2 regions of the Luteococcus sp. H91 genome follow, and region 2 is predicted to be linked to the other one. Evidence: predicted binding sites of a transcription regulator. Region 2 holds the regulator's gene; the other holds the start of a gene.

Region 1 (9,830 bases), on a different contig from region 2:
TCCTTGGTGCTGATGGTGGTCAACTCACCGATGCCGGGGCCGGTGAGCTCCACCTTCTCCTTCTTGCCGACGTCCAGCAGCAGCGGGGCACTGACCCGGGGCTTCAGATCCTTCTCCGCGAAGGTCTTGGCCTCCTCGGTGGTCAGCTCCGGCTCGGTGCGCTTGATCGGGGCCTCGACGGTGGTCTTGGCCAGCCAGGCCTGCTGCACCGCCTTGGTGGCGGCCTCGACGTCCAGGTCCGCACCCACGACGCCGTCGGTGACGGTGATCTTCTCCCGCTCCATGGCGACCTTGGCGTCCACCGGCTTGACCGTGAAGGTCTTGGCCTGGGCCTCGACGGCGGCCTTCAACTTGGCCTGATCCACCGTGGTGACCAGTTTCATCTCCCCGCCACCACGCAGCACGCTCCAGATGTGCTGCGGGTTCAGCGACTTCCCGGCGCCGGCCTGCTCGATCGTGGCCGGGTAGTCCACGGTGAGCCCCGCCTGGGCGGGGGTGATGGTGGCCTCCTTCTTGTCGCCGGTCAGCGCGATCGGCGCCTCGGCTCGGGGCTTGATCTGGCTGGTGAGCGTCCTGGTGGCCTCGGCCTCGTCCATGCCGCCCACGGCGACGCCCTCGACGGTGGCGTTGCGCGGCAGCTTGTCACCGGCCATTGCGTAGCCCGTCGCGTAGGTGCCGCCGGCCAGCAGCGCCAGCGATCCCAGGCCGATCAACGCCCAGCGCTTGCCATGGCTCTTCTGCTCCGGCGCGCCGCCCGTGGGCTGAGGTGCCTCGGGATCGACGGGCTCGGGCGTGGAAGATTCAGTGGCAGTCACAGATGGGTCCCCTGACCTGCTGGGGGCGCGAACCGGCTCGCGCCACAGTGTCACCCAGCATAACTTCCCGGTACGGGTGCTTGGGTCAGCACGCTTTCGCGGGGTAGGCACGCCAGCTGCGGTTCTGCCGTTGGAGCTGGTCCAGGCCGTCGCGCAGCGCCCGCTCCGCCGTCGGATCCAGATCGTGCGTACTCAGCGCCTCTTCAGCGGCGGCCAGGGTCTGGTCGTCGGCGTGGGCCAGTGGTAGGCCAGCCCGGAGGGTGCCGGTCAGCCCCCAGCCCTGGCGCCGGGCGGTTGTCTGGTTGATCCGACGGAACCACTCGGCGGCCAGCGGCTGGGTGAGCTCGTGCTGCTCGGGCGGGAAGAGGCCGCGGGCGGTGGCGGAGATCTGGTAGGCCGACGCGTCGCTGGTCAGCACCACGTCCAGCGCCTCCCGCTTGCCCTGTTGCGACGGGATCAGCGCTCGGGCGGTCCGGGCCGCAAGCTGGCCGGCGCTGGACCCGTCCCGCGCGGCCTCCTCGGTGATGATGGCCGGATCGGCGCCCAGCAGGGCCAGGCGCTGCACGGCGGCCCAGCGGTCCTCCGGCCCCAGCGGGCGGGGCGTTTCACCGTCGAGCATCCCCTGGAGCACCGCCCGGTCATCGGTGCAGGCCAGCAGGGCGCGCTGGGCGATCAGGTGGCAGTCGCTGGCTGGGTCGCTGTCGCCCAGCAGGGCGGCGACAGTGGCGGCCAGACGGGCGCGACGCCCGGCGCGGGCGGCCGGTGGGCAGAAGGCGGCCGCGCACTCCTGTGCCAGTGACAGTTCCGCGTCCAGGATGGTGTCGTCCTTCTCCCGTGGGACTTCCCGCAGGAGCAGCCCGAAGACCTGGCCGGGGTCGGTTTCGGCGCTGCGAATGGCATCGCGCAGAGCACCCAGCACCGCCACCCGGGCGGTGGGCGAGGCCACCGCGGACAGGGCAAGGTCGGTCAGCTCCCCGCCCAGCAGGACCGGCCGCAGGCGGGCCCAGCACTGGTCGTCGGGGTCGGGCAGCACCAGGTCTCCCGGTTCGGCGGCGAGTTCCAGCGGCGTGCTGTCCTGATCCACGTGCAGGAAGCTGCTGTCCCGCTCGCTTCCGTCGGGGGTGAAGCTGGCGACCGTGAGCGCGTGCGGCCGCGGGGTCTCGGTATCGGTGCGCTCCAGCCGCAGTGGATGCTCCACCACGCGGAGCACGTCCAGGCCGGTGGTTCCCAGCCAGACTCGCAGCCAGTCGTCGAGGCCCTGCACCCCCTGGGCCTGCCAGGCCCCGGCGAGGTCAGCCATGGTGGCATTGCCGAAGGCGTGGGCGTCGAAGTGGGCGCGCAGGCCCGCGAAGAACCGCTCCTCACCCATCCAGCTGACCAGTTGGCGCAGCACCGCGGCGCCCTTGGAGTAGCTGATCCCGTCATAGTTCGCCAGGGCGGCGGTGGTATCCGCAGCGCCATTGCCGGCGACGGGGTGGGTGCTGGGGGCCTGGTCCGCGGCACTGCCCCACTGCTTGCGGCTCAACCCGAAGTCGGTCCACAGCTCGAAGTCGGTGGCCTGACTGCAGATCCGGTGGCCGAGGTATTCGGCGAAGGACTCGTTCAGCCACAACTCGTCCCACCAGCGCATCGTCACCAGGTTCCCGAACCACTGGTGGGCCAGTTCGTGGGCGATGGTGCCGGCGCGCGAGGCCCGCTGCGCGCGGGTGGCCTCGCCGCGGTGCAGGTACTGCTCGCGCAGGATGACGCAACCGGGATTCTCCATCGCCCCGGCGTTGAAGTCGGGGGCGAAGACCTGCCGGTAGTCACCAAAGGCGTAGGGCACCCCGAAGAGCTCGTGGTAGGCGTCGAAGCACTGGCCGGTCACCCGGAAGAGCTCGTCGGCGTCGCGGTGCAGCTCGTCGGCAAGGCTCTGCCTGGCATACAGCCCCAATTCGATCGGGCCGGTGGGCGACGGATGGCTGGCGGTGACCTCCGCCCACGGCCCGGCCACCAGGGTGACCAGATAGCTCGGCAGCGGCTGGCCCGGGGCCAGCCGCCAGCAGCCCGGCGCGGTGGCCGTCGCGGGGGTGTTTCCTCTGACCAGCCAACTCTCCGGTGCCCGGACGGTGAAGCTGTGGCGGGCCTTCAGGTCGGGCTGGTCGAAACAGCCGAACCAGCGCGGGGCGGCATCCAGAAAGCTCATCGCGTAGAGGTAGACCAGGCCATCGCTGGCGTCGACGTGCCGGTGCAGGCCCTCGCCGTCGTCGCTGAAGGCCATCGTGCCGGTGACCTGCAGCACATTGTGCCGGGCGAGGTTGGTGAGCTGGATCCTGCCGTCCTCCCACTGCGGGGCAATCCGTTCCCCATTCAGCCACAACTCGTCCAAACTGCTGCCGCGAAAGTCCAGGAAGGTGCTGGCCCCGGCTTGCGAGCAGTCGAAGATGATCTTGGTCAGGCTGGTGAAGGTGGTGTTCTCCGGGCGGTCGGCGGCGCGCAGGTCCAGATCGACGTCGACGCGGTGCACGGTCAGCAGCTGGGCGCGGTGGATCGCCTCGACATGTTGCAGGCTCATTGGGTCATGCTCGCAGAACCGCGCTTCGATTGGCAGACTGGGGGCATGAGCGAAGATCGCAAGGCCGTGGCCGAACGCCACGCGGCAGTGACGAAAAACTTCTCCCGGATCGTCGAGCACGTGTCCGACTGGGGCGCACCCACCCCCGTCCCGGGCTGGACCGCACTCGACGTCGTGAAACACCTGGTGGAATGGTCCCGTGGCCTGTTCGGGTCCGTCGAGGGCGTGACCTTTGGACAGATCGGCAGCACCATCGCCGATCCGGTCGACATCTGGCACCACCACTGCGAGCAGATGCAGATGCTGCTCAGCAATGCCAAGGTCGAAGAGTTGATCTTGGACGATCAGCACTTCGGCAAGATGCCGCTGGTGGATGCCATCGACAAGTACTACAGCAGCGATGTCTTCATGCACAGCTGGGATCTGGCCGTCGCCACCGGCCAGCAGTCCGGGCTGGACGCCGCCACCTGCGCGGCGATGCTGGAGGGGATGGAGAAGGAGGAAGCGCAGCTGCGCGCCTCGGGCGAGTTCGGCGAGCGCCAGCCGGTTGGTGACGATGCCTCCAGCGAGCAGAAGCTGATGGCCTTCATCGGCCGCGATCCGTACTGGACTCCCCCGGCGGAGGACGCCTGATCTTCCCTTCTCAGGCTTCGCGGTTGCATCCGCGTTGTCCGGGCTTCGTGTATCCCGGGCTCCGGGGTTGCGTTCGCGTTGGGTTGGTGGACTCTGCGGAGTCTCGGAGGACCGCTCCGCGGCCCGTCCTCGACCCCGCCTCACGAAAGCGTGAACTTGGGCCTCGACAGGCTCGGTCACCGTGGCTGATTCCCTGGCCCCCACCCCGGCCACCGAGCCTGTCGAGGGGCAGGTCCGCAAACGCGCGCAGGCTCCGCCCTCGACTTTGGGTCGGGGGCGGAACCTGTCCGTCGATGGGGTTTGTGAGTGCTCGGGCTGACCGGGATCAGGTGACGGCAAGGTCGTGGCCCCGGACCGGGTTGTGCACCATCCAGGAGCGCGCCGGCGTCGTGAGGTAACAGAAGCCGTCCGGAGTCCGCCAGAAGAAGACCCCCGGTGCCAGCTGCCGCAGCTGGAAGCCGCCGAAGGTCTTGGCCCGGTGAACCCGGCGCGACAGCGGCCCCAGATTCTCCGGCCGAGTCAACATCCGATCCTCGGCGGCCACCCCATCGGGCGGGCGCCAGACGATGGTGTGATCCAGATCACATGCTTGGGCGAGCTTCTTCGACCCGGGGAAGACCTCGATCGGGTTGCGGGCGTAGACCACCTGCCGCATCCGATGGCTGATCTCGTATCGGTCCGACGGAGTGATCCCGGACGGATCGATCACCGGCTTCAAGGTCACCCGAGTGTGTCCCAGCAACTCCCCGAGCCACTGCGCCAGCACGGGACCACACCGCTCGACCCGGGCCATCCCGTCCAGCTCGGCCAAGGTGTTCTCCTCCAGGTGCACCACCACCGACGCGGGCGGCAGCAGCAGCTCCGGATCCACCATGATCGTCCCGCAGGTGTGCCCGCGCTGCCCCGCCGCCGGACACCCGGCACCCACGAGGTCATCGGGCTCGTCGGTATCGGCCAGCGGCAAGTGCGGATCATCCGCCTCATCCAGCAGGCTCGCCTGCAGGAACTGCAAGGCCTGGGCGGGCGAGGCGAGCATGCCCAGCCCCGACGCCCGCAGCACATCCGACGATTCGCTGCGCCCACCCTGCCGCAGGATCGACGCGATCCTGTTCAGCTGCGCGTCCAGGAAGATCGCATCCGACGCCAGCAACTGCGCCTCAACATGCGTCACCCCGTCCCGTGAGGGATCCAGCCACACCCCGCGCGAGGCCAGCGCCGCCTCATGGGCACTCTGCGCCTCGGACTCCGGAGTGAGCTCGAGCACCCTGGCCTCGCAGATGGTGATCAGCCGATGGTTCGTCACCCCGCCGACCAGCGGAGTCAGGTCCCGATCCAGCACCCGCGCTTGAGCCAGGGGCAGGCGCTGGGCGATGGCGATGATGCTCCGTGCGACGACGACCCGCAGGAAACCCTGCTCAACCTTCTCCCACAGGCCGGGCATCCGGTGCCGCAAGGACAACGCATCACCGATCAGCCGCTCCGCGGACTCGCGAGTCACATCCAAGGCCGCCGACAGTTCCAGCGGCGCGAACTCCGCCACCAGCGGCGTCCCGTCATCACCGAGCTGCAGCAGGCGTTCGCCGTGCAGGCAAACCGGCCGACCTGCCTCGCCCGGCTCGTCATCGACGGTGGAGTGCAGATCGGCGAAGTGCGCCGCGAGCAGGAAGTGATCGGCCTCGGCCATCCAGGAGCGGCGACGGGCGCTCAGCATCGCGTCCACCGTCTGCGCAGAGGTCAGATTCGTGCTGTCGGATGTGCTCATGTGGACACCTCCCCCGAGATGATCAGCGCTGCTGTTGATGCAACTTATTCTACTTCATCTTGCTCTACTCAACAAGGTAATTCTTTGTCATGTTTCGAACATTTTTCCTAGTTTCCCAGTGGGTTTGTGAGAGTGTGGTTGCGTCCGCGTTGGGTTGGTGGGTCGGGGCTGCGGCGTCCCCTCCCTCCTCCCTGCAGAGGGTTCAGATCCGCGCGTGGCCGGGTTTCAACCATCTCAGCGCCTCCGCCCCGACCCACCAACCCAACGCTCAGCTCTTGCCCCCCTCTGGCTTTGGCTTGTCGACTCTGCGGAGTCTCGGAGGACCGCTCCGCGGCCCGTCCTCGACCCCGCCTCACGCATGAACTCGCTGCCCCGAAGAGATCACGCCTGGAGGGCGAGGGCGAAGGGTAGGACGGCGGGGGCACCGGCCTGGCGTAGCGCCGTCGCGGCCACCGTCATGGTCCAGCGGGAGTCCACCAGGTCGTCGACCAGCAGGACCGGGCCGGGTACCGCAGCAACCTGACCGGCCAGACCGGGCCCCACCACGATCCGATCCCAGATGCCGGCCAGCCGGAAGGCCGAATTGCCGCCGGGCTCCCCGGTCGGGCCACCGTCGGCAAGATCAAGAGCACCAAGATCAGCCATCCGGCCCAGCCCCGCCAGCCCGGAGGCCAGGGAACCCACCAGCCGCGGATGGGCGCGGGAGGGCACGTGCGCCACGGCCACCGGGCGCTCGGCCCAGTCCCACTCCCGCAGCACCGGGATGCAGGCGCGCAGCACCTCGTCGGGCAGCGGCGCGTCGGGCTCGGCCAGCAGGGCGCGCAGTCGCTGCCCCATGCCAAGATCGGTCAACCGGGCCAACACTCGCCCCAGTTCGGGGCCGTCCTTGATCTTGCCCTTCACCGGCACGCCCAGCCGGTCCATCCCGGTGGGCCATTGGGCGCGCGGCTCCAGCAGCACCCCGGGCCGGTCCAACGCATTGCGAGCAGCCACCACCGCGGCGTCGGGCAGCGACGGATCGAACCACTGCCCCGCGCACACATCACACCGACCGCAGTCGCGCGCCTCCGGATCATCCAGTGCCTCGGTGAGGAAGGCCATCCGGCAGCGATCGCCCTGCTGGTAGTCCACCATCAACTGCTGTTCCCGTTGCCGGGCCTGGGCCACCCGGGCGTAGCGTTCAGCGTCGTAGACCCACGGCTGGCCGGTGGCCGTCCAGCCACCCTTCACCCGCTGCACCGCCCCGTCCACGTCCAGCACCTTCAACAACAGTTCCAGCCTGGTGCGGCGCACGTCGACGATGGTCTCCAGCGCCGCCGTCGAGAGCGGTCGGCCCGCCTCGGACAAGGCCTGGATCACCGCCGCGGCCTGCCCCTGGTCGGGCATGGAGGCCGTCGCGAAGTAGTGCCAGATGTCCCGATCCGCCGCCGACGGCAGCAGCAGCACGTCGGCATTGACAGCACCACGCCCCGCACGGCCGACATGCTGGTAGTAGGCGACGGGTGAGCTGGGCGCCCCCAGATGGATCACGAAACCAAGATCAGGTTTGTCGAAGCCCATCCCCAATGCGGAGGTGGCCACCAGCGCCTTCAGCTCATTGCCGCGCAACGCATTCTCCAACTGCTCCCGCTCGGCGGTGTCGGTGCGCCCCGTGTAGGCCTTCACCGCGTAGCCGGCCTCGGTCAGCGCCCGGGCGACGTCTTCGGCGGCGGAGACGGTCAGCGTGTAGATGATCCCCGAACCGTCGAAGTCCCCCAGATGGGCACTCAGCCAGGCCAGCTGGGTCTCGGCGTGCGGCAGGCGCAGTACCCCGAGCCGCAGTGATTCCCGGGAGAGCGGCCCGCGGATGGTGAGCACCCGGTGCCCGCCGGCGCCCAGCTGCTCCGCGACGTCGGCCACCACGCGGGAATTGGCGGTGGCGGTGGTGGCCAGTACCGGCGTCTGGGCCGGTAGGTCCACCAGCAGGTCCTTGATCCGTCGGTAGTCGGGCCGAAAGTCGTGCCCCCAGTCGGAGATGCAGTGTGCCTCGTCCACCACCAGCAGGCCACAGCGCGCCGCCAGATCGGGCAGCTGTTCGGCCCGGAAGCTGGGGTTGTTCAGCCGTTCCGGGCTGATCAGCAGCACGTCCACCTCGTCGCGGGCCAGCGCCCCGGAGACCTCTGCCCAGTCCGTCGCATTGGCCGAATTCATCGTGACGGCCGACACCCCTGCCCTTTCGGCGGCGGCAATCTGGTCCCGCATCAGCGCCAGCAGCGGGCTGACGATCACCGTCGGGCCGGCCCCCTGCGCCCGACGCAACGCGGTGGCGACGAAGTACACGGCGGACTTGCCCCAGCCGGTGCGCTGCACCACCAGGGCCCGTTCCCGCTTCTCCACCAGGGCCAGCACGGCCTCCAGCTGCCCGTCGTGGAAGGTGACGTCCTCACGCCCCACCAACCGTCGCAGCACGCCCAGCGCCTGCTCCGCCACCGTCTGGCCCGACAACGTCTGACGACGCTTGTCCGGCACCACCCCCGGTGTCCGCGGGGCCGGGCGTGCGGACTCCACATCGGCGGGCGGCAACCACTCCTCGTCGGGCGGAAATTCATCGGCGGGAGGCTCATCGAACGGGTGCTGGCTCATGGCTCCACCCTAGGAGCCAGCACCGACATTTTCGTCGGCCCATCCGGGCCCGTTCGCGGCCCCGTCGCGTGATACAACCGAGAGGACTCGCGACGCCCACTTCCAAGGACCTGGCACTCGTCATGACAACGCGCCATCACACCACCACCGAGCACCCCAGCAGTCAGCCGCTCAGGCTGGCCGTCGGCTTTGCCCTGACCGCCAGCCTGGCCCTCGGCGGTTGCGCACACACGGAGTCTGGTGCCACGGTGCAGCCCGTCATGGCCTCCTCCGCCTCGGCCAGTGCCGTCGAGCCGACTTCGGCCACGCCGACGCCCAAGCCCACCCCCACGGGGCCGTCGAAGGTGGTTGACCAGGGGCCGCTGGTGCTCACCCCGGTCACCAAGGTGAACAACGACCGGCCCAACAAGAAGCTGGTCAAGCCCACGTGCGCGCTGCCCGGGATCACCATTGGCCCCACCGCCATGAGCCCCGCCGGCAAGCCCACCAACACCGCCTGGCCGGCCGACCGCCAGCTCAAGCCGGGCACGAACCATGCCCCGATCGCGCAGGGCTACGCCTACCCGGCCAAGCAGGTCTTCGCATGGATGAACCACAAGGCACCGCAGCCCAAGAAGAAGATCGCCTTCCTCACCTTCGACGACGGCCCCAACGGCGTCACCACCCCGCAGGTGCTCAGGATCCTGCGCGAAGGGAAGGTGCCAGCCACCTTCTTCGTGGTCGCCCGGCAGATCGGCGAGCACAACGCGCAACTCGTGCAGCAGCAGGTGGCGGAGGGCCATTCGATCGCCATCCACTCCTACGGCCATCACTACCGTTACCTCTACCCGGGCGGCGTCGGATCCCCGACGAATGTCTCCTGTGACCTGGACTGGGCACTGGCCGCCGTGCGCTCCGCCGTCGGGCCGGACTTCCAGACCGGCGCCTTCCGCTACCCAGGCGGTCACCAGTCGTGGAAGCGGATGGGCCCCTCCGACGCCATGCTGGCCAAGCGTGGGATGAGCTACATCGACTGGAATTCGATGAATGGCGACGCCGATGCCAGCGTCCCGCATGGTTCCACCCGGGACATGATCACCAATGTTCAGCGCACGGCCCGTGCCCATGGCGCGGACAAGGACAAGGTGCTGGTGGTGCTGATGCATGACTTCCACCCGAATCCACTGACCGTCGATTCGCTGCCCACCATCATCAAGAACCTGCGCAAGCAGGGCTACAGCTTTGGCGTGATCTCCTGATCGGCCCGGCCCGGCCGACAAGCGCGAACTGGACCGGCCCCCGTTCCGCTGGGAACGAGGGCCGGTCCTGCTCTTGCCTGCGTGCCTCGCTCAGGCGCCAAGCGCGCCCTGCTGCGCGCCCGTCGGCAGCGCGGACAGGATCGCCTGCACCGTCGCCTTGGCGTCGCCGAAGCACATCGAGCTGTTCTCTCGGAAGAACAGCGGGT
Region 2 (9,830 bases):
CGAGGTCGAATACCGAGACCTGCAGCTGGAACGCGTCGTGCTGATCAGCGTCTGGACCACCGGCACCGAACAGGACGCCGAGAATGCCATGACCGAGCTGAAGGCGCTGGCGGAGACCGCCGGCGCCCAGGTGCTCGAAGGGCTGATCCAGCGACGCAAGTCGCCCGACCCGGCCACCTACATCGGCCGCGGCAAGGTGGACGAGCTGCGCGAGGTGGTGGTGGCCACCGGCGCCGACACTGTGATCTGCGACGGTGAGCTGCAACCCGCACAGCTGCGCAACCTGGAGGACCGGGTGCGGGTGAAGGTGATCGATCGCACCGCGCTGATCCTGGACATCTTCGCCCAGCACGCCGAGAGCGTGGAGGGCAAGACCCAGGTGGAGCTGGCCCAGCTGCAGTACCTGCGCCAGCGGTTGCGCGGCTGGGGTGGCAACCTCTCCCGTCAGGCCGGTGGCCGGGCGGCGGGCGGCGCTGGCATCGGTGGCCGTGGCCCCGGTGAGACCAAGATCGAGACCGATCGTCGCCGGATCAACACCCGGGTCGCCATCCTGCGCAAGCGGATGCGCGAGCTGGACGCCACCCGGGAGAACAAGCGCGCTGACCGCAAGCGCAACCGGATCCCGTCGATCGCGATCGTCGGCTACACCAATGCCGGCAAGAGTTCCCTGCTGAACCGGTTGACCGACGCCGGGGTGCTGGTGGAGGACGCCCTGTTCGCCACCCTGGACCCGACGACGCGTCGGCACACCACGCCGGACGGCCGGGTCTACACCCTGACCGACACCGTCGGTTTCGTCCGTCACCTGCCGCACGACCTGGTGGAGAGCTTCAAGTCGACGCTGGAGGAATCCGCCCAGGCCGACCTGCTGCTGCACATCGTCGACGGTTCCGACGCGGATCCGGTGGGCCAGATCCAGGCGGTGCGCACCGTGCTGAACGACATCGACGCCGGGGACGTGCCCGAGCAGCTGGTGATCAACAAGACCGATCAGGCCAGCACCGAGGCGCTGCAGATGCTGCGCACCCAGTACCCGGAGGCGATCTTCGTCTCCGCCCGTACCGGGCAGGGCGTCGACCAGCTGCGCGCCGTCGCCGAGAGCCGGCTGCCCAGCCCGGAGATCAGCATCGAGGCATTGATCCCCTACGAGCGGGGTGACCTGGTGGACAAGATCCATCGCAATGGGCAGTTCATCACCATCGAGCACACCGGCGAGGGCACCCGCGTGGTGGCCCGGGTGCACCCCGAGCTGGCCGGTGAGCTGGAGCCCTTCGCCAGCTGATCCGGGTAGGCTGGATCGGTGCCCGACGCCGAGGAGAACCAGACCGACCAGACCGCCGCCAAGCACACCTCCGCCGAGGTGCTGCAGGCGGCGGTCGCGGCGATCGGCGGCACCCCGCGCGAGGGCCAGCAACGGATGGCCGAAGCCATCGAACGGGCCATTGACACCGGGGAACACCTGCTGGTGCAGGCCGGCACCGGCACCGGCAAGTCGCTCGGTTACCTGGCGCCGGCGCTGCTGCACGTGCAGGGCAGCCAGCAACGGATCGTGATCGCCACCGCCACCCTGGCGCTGCAGGCCCAGTTGGCGAATACCGACATCCCCAATGCGCTCAAGGCCGTCGCCCAGGTCACCGGCCGGGAGCCCAAGCACGCCATTCTCAAGGGCCGCACCAACTACGCCTGCCTGCTCAAGATCCGCGACGGGGTGGTCGACGAGCAGGACACCCTGCTGGGCGGTGCTGATCTGGCCGCCAACCTGAAGCAGTCCAAGGCCGACGCGGAATCCGTGCTGGGCGCCGAGGTGCTGATGCTGCGCGACTGGGCCGAGGAACAGATCAAGACCAAGGGACTGGCGGACAAGGACGACGCCCCCGCCCACACCCCGCGCGCCTGGGGCCTGGTCTCCATGCCGGTGCGGGAATGCCTCGGCGTGCAGCGCTGCCCCTACGGCACCGAGTGCTTCGTCGAGGCCAGCCGGGAGAAGGCGCGCGGATCGGATCTGGTGGTCACCAACCACGCGCTGCTGGCGATCGACGCGATGCATGGGGGCACCGCCCTGCCCGAGCACGACATCGTGATCATCGACGAGGCGCACGAACTGGTCAGCCGGGTCACCGGCGCCGCCAGCGACGAGCTCAGCCCGCAGACCGTGGAACGCGTCGCCAAGCGGGCGCTGCCGTGGCTGAGCGATGACCTGGGGCTGGAATTCCTGGAATGCGGCGACATCCTGGCCGCCGCGCTGGAGGACACCGAGCTGGCTCGGATCACCCAGCCGTGCGCCGCCACCACCGCGTTCGAGACCATTCGCGACGTCTCCCGCCGGGTGGTCACCGGGCTGGGCAGCAAGGCCGAGAAGGGCAAGAAGGACGTCGACCCCGAACAGCAGCAGGCCGCCAGCGCCGTCAAGGAGGTCTTCGACATCGCCGAGCGGATGGCGGCGCTCAGCAGCAATGACGTGGTCTGGGTGAGCGAGCGGGAACGCTTCGGGCGGCAGGCGCAGGTGGCGCCGCTGAGCGTCGCCGGGTTGATGCGCGAGCGGGTGCTGGGCGAGGCGACCACCATCATGACGTCGGCGACGCTGAAGATCGGCGGCGACTTCAACCAGGTGGCCGGGCAGATCGGGCTGCGGAAGGCGGACCGGCTGGAGGGGGAGCGGCACGATCCGGACAACCCGCTGGCCTGGCGGGCGCTGGACGTCGGCACCCCGTTCAACTACCAGCGGCAGGGCATCCTGTACTGCGCCACCGGACTGCCCAATCCACGGCGCGACGGGATCACCCAGGAGGCGCTGAGCGAGGTCGCCGAGTTGGTCTGGGCGGCGGGCGGCCGCACCCTGGGGCTGTTCGCATCGCAGAAGGCCGCCGAGACCGCCGCCGCACACGTCCGCAAGCAATTGCCCAAGATGACCATCCTGTGCCAGGGCGACGCCCAGCTCTCCGAGCTGACCCGACGTTTCGTGGCGGAGCCGGAGGTCTGCCTGTTCGGCACCGTCAGCCTCTGGCAGGGGATCGACGTGCCGGGCGAGACCTGCGAGCTGGTGATCATCGACAAGATTCCCTTCCCGCGCCCCGACGACCCGCTGATGCAGGCCCGCCAGCAGGCGGTGGCCGAGGCCGGCGGCAATGGCTTCATGTCGGTGGCGGCCACCCATGCCGGGCTGCTGCTGGCCCAGGGCGCCGGCCGGCTGATCCGACGGGTCAGCGACAAGGGCGTGGTGGCGGTGCTGGATCCCAGGCTGGTGACCGCCCGCTATGGCGGCTTCCTGCGCGCATCGATGCCGGACTTCTGGATGACCCGGGATCGGGAGGTTGCCGTCCAGGCGCTACGACGCCTGCAGGCCGCGCGGGAATAGTCGATCAGACGCGGCGCAGGACCGCGACCACCTTGCCCAGGATCTTCGCGTGGTTGCCGTCAATGGGGGAGTAGGACTCGTTGTGCGGCAGCAGCCAGACCTGGCCGGGGGTCTTCTTCAGCGTCTTGACGGTGGCCTCGTCGTCCAGCAGCGCCGCGACGATGTCTCCATTGTTGGCGTCGGGCTGCTGCCGGACCACCACCCAGTCGCCGTCGCAGATGGCGGCCTCCACCATCGAGTCACCGTGCACCTCCAGCATGAAGGTGACGCCGTCACCGACCAGCTGCTTGGGCAGCGGGAAGACCTCCTCGAGGTGTTCCTCGGCCAGGATCGGGCCGCCGGCGGCGATCCGGCCGACCATGGGCACGTTCACCGCACTGGGGAAGGCATCGTTGATCCCGGTGATGTCCCCGGTGGGTTCGGCGGTGGGGGCGGACGCTTCATGCTGCGCCTTGAGCGAATTGGGTAGGTGCAGTTCCATCGCGCGCGGCTGGCCGGGCTTGCGGTGGATGAAGCCCTTGAGCTCCAGCTGCTTCAGCTGGTGGGCGACGCTGGAGGAGCTGGCCAGGCCGGCGGCGTCGCCGATCTCCCGGAAGCTCGGCGGGTAGCCGTGGGTGGCCAGCGAGTCGCGGATGATCTCCAGCATTCGTCGCTGGCGTCCGCTCAGGCCGTCGACGTCGACCGGGCCGTCGGGCAGCATCTTGATCCGTCCACGGCCTGCCAGTTCCCGACGAACCTGCTCATTGGTGGGGCGGCCCACGGGGCGCTTGCCCTTCTTGCCGGTCTTCTTCTCGTCGCCTGTCGCCATGGCTCAATCCTAGACTCCACAGGTGTTCGATTCAAACGCTTGTTCGAGGTGTGTCGGGCTCTTCCTGGGTGTGGCATCAGGCGTCCCGCAAAAAATGTCAGAGGCGCCTGTTTGACTCATGCTAACCCTCGATCGGGTGGTCTTCCCCGGAGGAGACGGCACGCCATTCGAACGACTGTTTGAATGGATCGGACGGGGGCGCTAGTATTTGTGTCGAACACTCGTTCGAAGGCCGGATGGGTCCTCGAGCAGGTTCGCCCAAGACCAAGGAGTAACCATGAGTGCATCGCTGATTGCCAAGGCCGAGGCCGTCACCCCGGCTCCGACCCGCCGCCGCGTGCGTGAGCCGCAGCTGCGGGGGCCCCAGGCTCGTCCGCAGGGGCTGGCCGCCCCGGGTGGCCGTCCGCTCCAGCCGGTTGCTCCGGGTGGGCACGGCGTCCCCGTCCAGCTCGTGCTGGACGTCCCGCTGCCGAGGCGCACCGTCCCCGCCCCGGCCGGTTCCGGCACGCGGGTGCAGCTGACCGATCGCGGGATCCTGGCCATCGTCATCCTGTTGGCCGTGATTGCGGTCGCCACCGTCGTGATCGGCCTGGTCTCCTTCTTCAGCGTGAGCAATGCACCGCTGGAAGAGGGCGCGCCGCAGCAGAGCGTCGCCGCCAGCCTGCAGAGCTAGCCCGCGCGCAGCGAAGGCCCCGACCCAATTGAACTGGTCAAAGGGGTCGGGGCCTTCGCGGGGAGCCGCTTGGCTGTGCCTACTTGGTGTCGATCACCAGAGTGCCGACGATCTTGTCCGCGATGGTCTGGCGCTTCTTGTCCCACAGCGGGAAGAGGTAGCCGACAAGACAGATGATCGCGTCGATGAAATGGGCGAGCTGGCGCAGGAAGGCCTTCAGTGGGCCGATCGGCTGGCCGGTCTCCTCTCTGACCAGCTTGGTGCCCATCACCTGGCGGCCGACCGAGACGCCATTCTTGCCGTCCCGGTAGACCATGTTGTAGAAGAACCAGGCCCACGCGAGGAGCATGAGGATGATGCCGAACGTGGGGTTGGTGCCCTCTGGCATGTTGGGATCCCATGTGCTCTCCAGGCCAACCATCGGCTCGGCGATGCGGTACAAGATGCTGTAGGGGAGCCAATCGATGATGTAGCTGGCCACACGCTTCACCCACGGGGTCAGCTTGGCGCCGCCATAGGGCTGGCCGTAGCCGGGCTGGGCGTACATCGCATTGGGGTTGGCCATCGCATTCGGATCGCCATAGGCCGGCGCGCCATGGATCTGCTGGCCATAGGGATCGCCAGTGGGCTGGCCGTAGGGATTGGCCGACGGCTGCGCGTAGGGGTCGCTCGCGGAAGGCTGCGGGTAGGCCTGCGGCTGCTGGCCGTAGGGATTGGCCGACGCCTGGCCATAGGGGTCATGGGCGGCCGGCTGCACCGGCTGCGCCGGCTGGCCGTAGGGATTGGCCGGCGGCTGGCCGGCCGGATTCTGGTTGCCCGCATTCTGCGGATTCCACGGGTCGTTGTTGGGGGTGTTGTTGTTGGGGAAGTCGTTCACAAGGGCCTCCGGGTTGGTGATCTGCCTTGATGCTAGGGGGCCAGTGGGGCAGCTGGAGCGCCACACACCGTTGCCCGGTGAGTCTTCAGCCGAAAGCGGGCAGAATCGACCACATGGAAGCCCCATCCTTCGACGCCAACCGCGCCCTGCGCGGGGTGGGTGCGTTGGCGCTGGTCGCTGCCGGGCAGCTGGGGCTGGTGCTCGTGCTGGGGCGGGGTGTGCCCTGCCCGTTGCGTGCCACCACCGGACTGCTCTGCCCGGTCTGTGGCAGCACGACGGCCGGTCTGCACCTGCTGCGGGGCGAGTGGCTCGCCGCCTGGCAGGCCAATCCCTTCGCCCTGCTGGTGGGGGCGGGGCTGACGCTGTGCACGCTGGCCTGGCTGGTGGAGGCTCGCGGTGGCCCGGCGCTGCGCCCGCCGCGGTGGCTGCGGCCACTGACCTTCGATCGGGTGCTGGTGCTGATGGCCGGTCCGGCGCTGGTCTTCGCGGTGCTGCGAAACCTGCCCTGAGATCGGCTGCGCGGGGAGCGATTGTGCGCCCGGCGAAGCATCCGGTCAAGGCGGCACGCGGGGCTGGTCGGGAGTTGCCGAAAAGCCAGCCGACGCGCCGCCGACACACCTCTGAGAGCGGTTTGACGTTGTGTCCCGAACGACCTACGGTAGCTACATCTAGTGGTTGCAGGCGTGTGATTCATCTACAGCTAGTGGTTGAAGGCACAAGGGTTGCCCACTTGTCCAGTCCATCGACGACACCTTCGGGTGCATGTCGTCATGCGCCCGAAAGGAGCCCGCCATGCACTGTCCCTTCTGTCGCAATGCCGACTCCCGGGTGCTCGACTCCCGGGCCGCGGACGACGGTTGCAGCATTCGCCGTCGCCGCCAGTGCCCGGCCTGCGAGCGCCGGTTCACCACCATCGAGCAGGTCCAACTCTCCGTCGTGAAGAAATCCGGCGTCGCCGAACCCTTCAACCGGGACAAGGTGATCTCCGGCGTCCGCAAGGCCTGCAAGGGCCGCCCGGTCAGCGAGGCCGATCTGGCCCGGCTCGGCCAGCGGGTGGAGGAGAGCCTGCGGGCCAGCGGCCAGGGGGAGATCCCCACCGACGAGGTCGGCGTGGCCATCCTCGACCCCTTGCGGGAACTCGACCCGGTGGCCTACCTGCGCTTCGCCAGTGTCTACCAGCACTACCAGAGCGTCGAGGACTTCGAGACCGAGATCGCCCGCCTGCGCAGCACCACACCCAAGACAAGCTCCCAATCCGACGATGAACCCACCGAAGAAGGCTGATATGACCGAGACCACCAGGACCACACGCCGCAGCACCAAGAAGGCGCCCGGCCTGACCATCGAACGCGTCTTCTCCACCGAGGGTGTCCATCCCTATGACGAGGTGACCTGGGAGAAGCGCGACGTCGTCCAGACCAACTGGAAGACCGGCGAGAGCGTCTTCGAGCAGAAGGGCGTCGAGTTTCCCGACTTCTGGAGCCTGAATGCCTCCACCATCGTCACCACCAAGTACTTCCGCGGCGCCCTGGGCACCCCGCAGCGCGAGACCGGCCTGAAGCAGCTGATCGATCGCGTGGTCACCACCTACTCCAAGGCGGGCCTGGAGCACGGCTACTTCGCCACCGAGGCCGACGCCCAGGTCTTCGAGGACGAGCTGCGCTGGATGCTGCTGCACCAGTACTTCAGCTTCAACTCCCCGGTCTGGTTCAATGTCGGCACCGCCAGCCCGCAGCAGGTCAGCGCCTGCTTCATCCTGAGCGTCGACGACTCGATGGATTCCATCCTGAACTGGTACAAGGAGGAGGGCTTCATCTTCAAGGGCGGCTCCGGCGCCGGCCTGAACCTGTCCCGGATCCGTTCCTCCAAGGAGCTGCTGAGCTCCGGCGGCACCGCGTCGGGGCCGGTGAGCTTCATGCGCGGCGCCGACGCCAGCGCCGGCACCATCAAGTCCGGTGGCGCCACCCGTCGCGCCGCCAAGATGGTGGTGCTGGACGTCGACCACCCGGACATCGTGGAATTCGTCGAGACCAAGGCGCGCGAGGAAGACAAGATCCGCGCCCTGCGCGACGCCGGTTTCGACATGGATCTGGGCGGCAAGGACATCACCAGCGTCCAGTACCAGAACGCCAACAACTCGGTGCGGGTCAGCGACGAGTTCATGACCGCCGTCGAGGGCGACACCATGTTCGGCCTGAAGGCCCGCGGCGACGGCCGCACCATCGAGGAGGTGAAGGCCACCGAGCTGTTCACCAAGATCGCCACCGCCGCGTGGGAGTGCGCCGATCCGGGCATCCAGTACAACGACACCATCAACGACTGGCACACCAACCCGAACACCGGGCCGATCACCGCATCCAACCCGTGCAGCGAGTACATGAGCCTGGACAACTCGTCCTGCAACCTGGCCAGCCTGAACCTGCTGAAGTTCCTGGGTGACGACGACGTCTTCGACGCCGAGAAGTTCACCAAGGCCGTCGAGCTGATCATCACCGCGATGGACATCAGCATCTGCTTTGCCGACTTCCCGACCGAGGCGATCGGCGAGACCACCCGCAACTTCCGCCAGCTGGGCATCGGCTACGCCAACCTGGGCGCCCTGCTGATGGCGCTCGGCCTGGGCTACGACTCCGAGGGTGGCCGGGCGCTGGCCGCCGCCATCACCTCGCTGATGACCGGCACCTCCTACCGGCGCAGCGCCGAGCTGGCCGCCGTCGTCGGGCCGTACAACGGCTACGCCGAGAATGCCGAGCCGCACCAGCGGGTGATGCGCAAGCACCAGGCCGCCAGCGAGGCGCTCAAGCCGCTGCACACCAATGACAACCTGGTGGCCAAGGCTGCCGCGGACCAGTGGGAGCAGGTGGTCAGCCTGGGCGCCACCAACGGCTTCCGCAATGCGCAGGCCTCCGTGCTGGCCCCCACCGGCACCATCGGCTTCATGATGGACTGCGACACCACCGGTGTGGAGCCCGACTTCAGCCTGGTCAAGTTCAAGAAGCTGGTGGGCGGCGGCTCGATGCAGATCGTCAACCAGACCATCCCGCGCGCCCTGAAGAACCTGGGCTACGGCACCGCCGACGCCGACCAGATCGTCGCCTACATTGCCGAGCACGGTCACGTGATCGACGCCCCGGTGCTCAAGTCCGAGCACTACGAGGTCTTCGACTGCGCCATGGGTGCCCGCGCCATCCAGCCGATGGGCCATGTGCGGATGATGGCTGCCGTCCAGCCCTTCCTGTCTGGCGCGATCAGCAAGACGGTCAACCTGCCCGAGTCCGCGACGGTGGAGGAGATCGCCGACGTCTACCTGCAGGGCTGGAAGCTGGGCCTGAAGGCCCTGGCCGTCTACCGTGACAACTGCAAGGTGGGCCAGCCCCTGAGCGACGGCAAGAAGGGTGACGGCAAGAAGGTGGCCGACGCCGCCGAGGCGGCCGCTGCTCCCGCCCCGGCTCCCGAGGTGCGGATCGAGTACCGGCCGCGGCGTCGCCGCCTGCCCAAGAGCCGCGACGGTCGCACCACCAGCTTCTCGGTGGCCGGCGCCGAGGGCTACATGACCTCCAGCCAGTACGAGGACGGTCAGCTGGGCGAGGTCTTCCTGAAACTGGGCAAGCAGGGTTCCACCCTGGCCGGCGTGATGGACGCCTTCTCGATCGCGATCTCCATCGCGCTGCAGTACGGCGTGCCGCTGGAGACCTATGTGCAGAAGTTCACCAACCAGAAGTTCGAGCCGGCCGGCATGACCGACGACCCGGACATCCGGATCGCGCAGTCCATCATGGACTACATCTTCCGTCGGCTGGCGCTGGACTACCTGAGCTTCGACGAGCGCAGCGAGCTGGGGATCTACACCTCCGCCGAGCGCGCCCGCTACGTGGAGACCGGCTCCTACATCAGCGAGGAGGACGAGGCGGCGATGCCCGAGTCCGAGTCCCTGAAGAATGATGCCGCCGACGACCTGCGGGTGGATGAGGCGGGCCCGATCCAGCCGTCGCTGATCCAGGCCACGCCCAGCGTGCAGCAGGAGACGGTGGGCAGCGCGCACACCACCACGGAGATGATGGAGGGCCTGACCGGGCACGCCATCGACGCGCCGCTGTGCATGACCTGCGGCACCAAG

The links. The regulator LexA, encoded in region 2, represses DNA repair genes until DNA is damaged. The targets are predictions, from matches to a motif close to TCGAACANNTGTTCGA.
Positions count from the first base shown of each region.
Region 1: a site for LexA is predicted at 5,859-5,874, ahead of AAEX57_RS08425 (DUF222 domain-containing protein). Genes of this name have one in related genera too.

Region 1 covers NZ_JBCDMV010000014.1:56,627-66,456, reverse strand. Annotated here, with positions in the region: gene AAEX57_RS08440 (VanW family protein) at 1-815, opposite strand, end outside; gene pepN (aminopeptidase N) at 901-3,369, opposite strand; gene AAEX57_RS08430 (maleylpyruvate isomerase N-terminal domain-containing protein) at 3,415-4,002, shown strand; gene AAEX57_RS08425 (DUF222 domain-containing protein) at 4,328-5,764, opposite strand; gene AAEX57_RS08420 (RecQ family ATP-dependent DNA helicase) at 6,146-8,386, opposite strand; gene AAEX57_RS08415 (polysaccharide deacetylase family protein) at 8,509-9,624, shown strand; gene pntB (Re/Si-specific NAD(P)(+) transhydrogenase subunit beta) at 9,715-9,830, opposite strand, start outside.
Region 2 covers NZ_JBCDMV010000023.1:25,001-34,830, reverse strand. Annotated here, with positions in the region: gene hflX (GTPase HflX) at 1-1,282, shown strand, start outside; gene AAEX57_RS12280 (ATP-dependent DNA helicase) at 1,418-3,355, shown strand; gene lexA (transcriptional repressor LexA) at 3,360-4,163, opposite strand; gene AAEX57_RS12270 (hypothetical protein) at 4,441-4,836, shown strand; gene AAEX57_RS12265 (RDD family protein) at 4,916-5,713, opposite strand; gene AAEX57_RS12260 (DUF2752 domain-containing protein) at 5,827-6,222, shown strand; gene nrdR (transcriptional regulator NrdR) at 6,506-6,997, shown strand; gene AAEX57_RS12250 (vitamin B12-dependent ribonucleotide reductase) at 6,999-9,830, shown strand, end outside.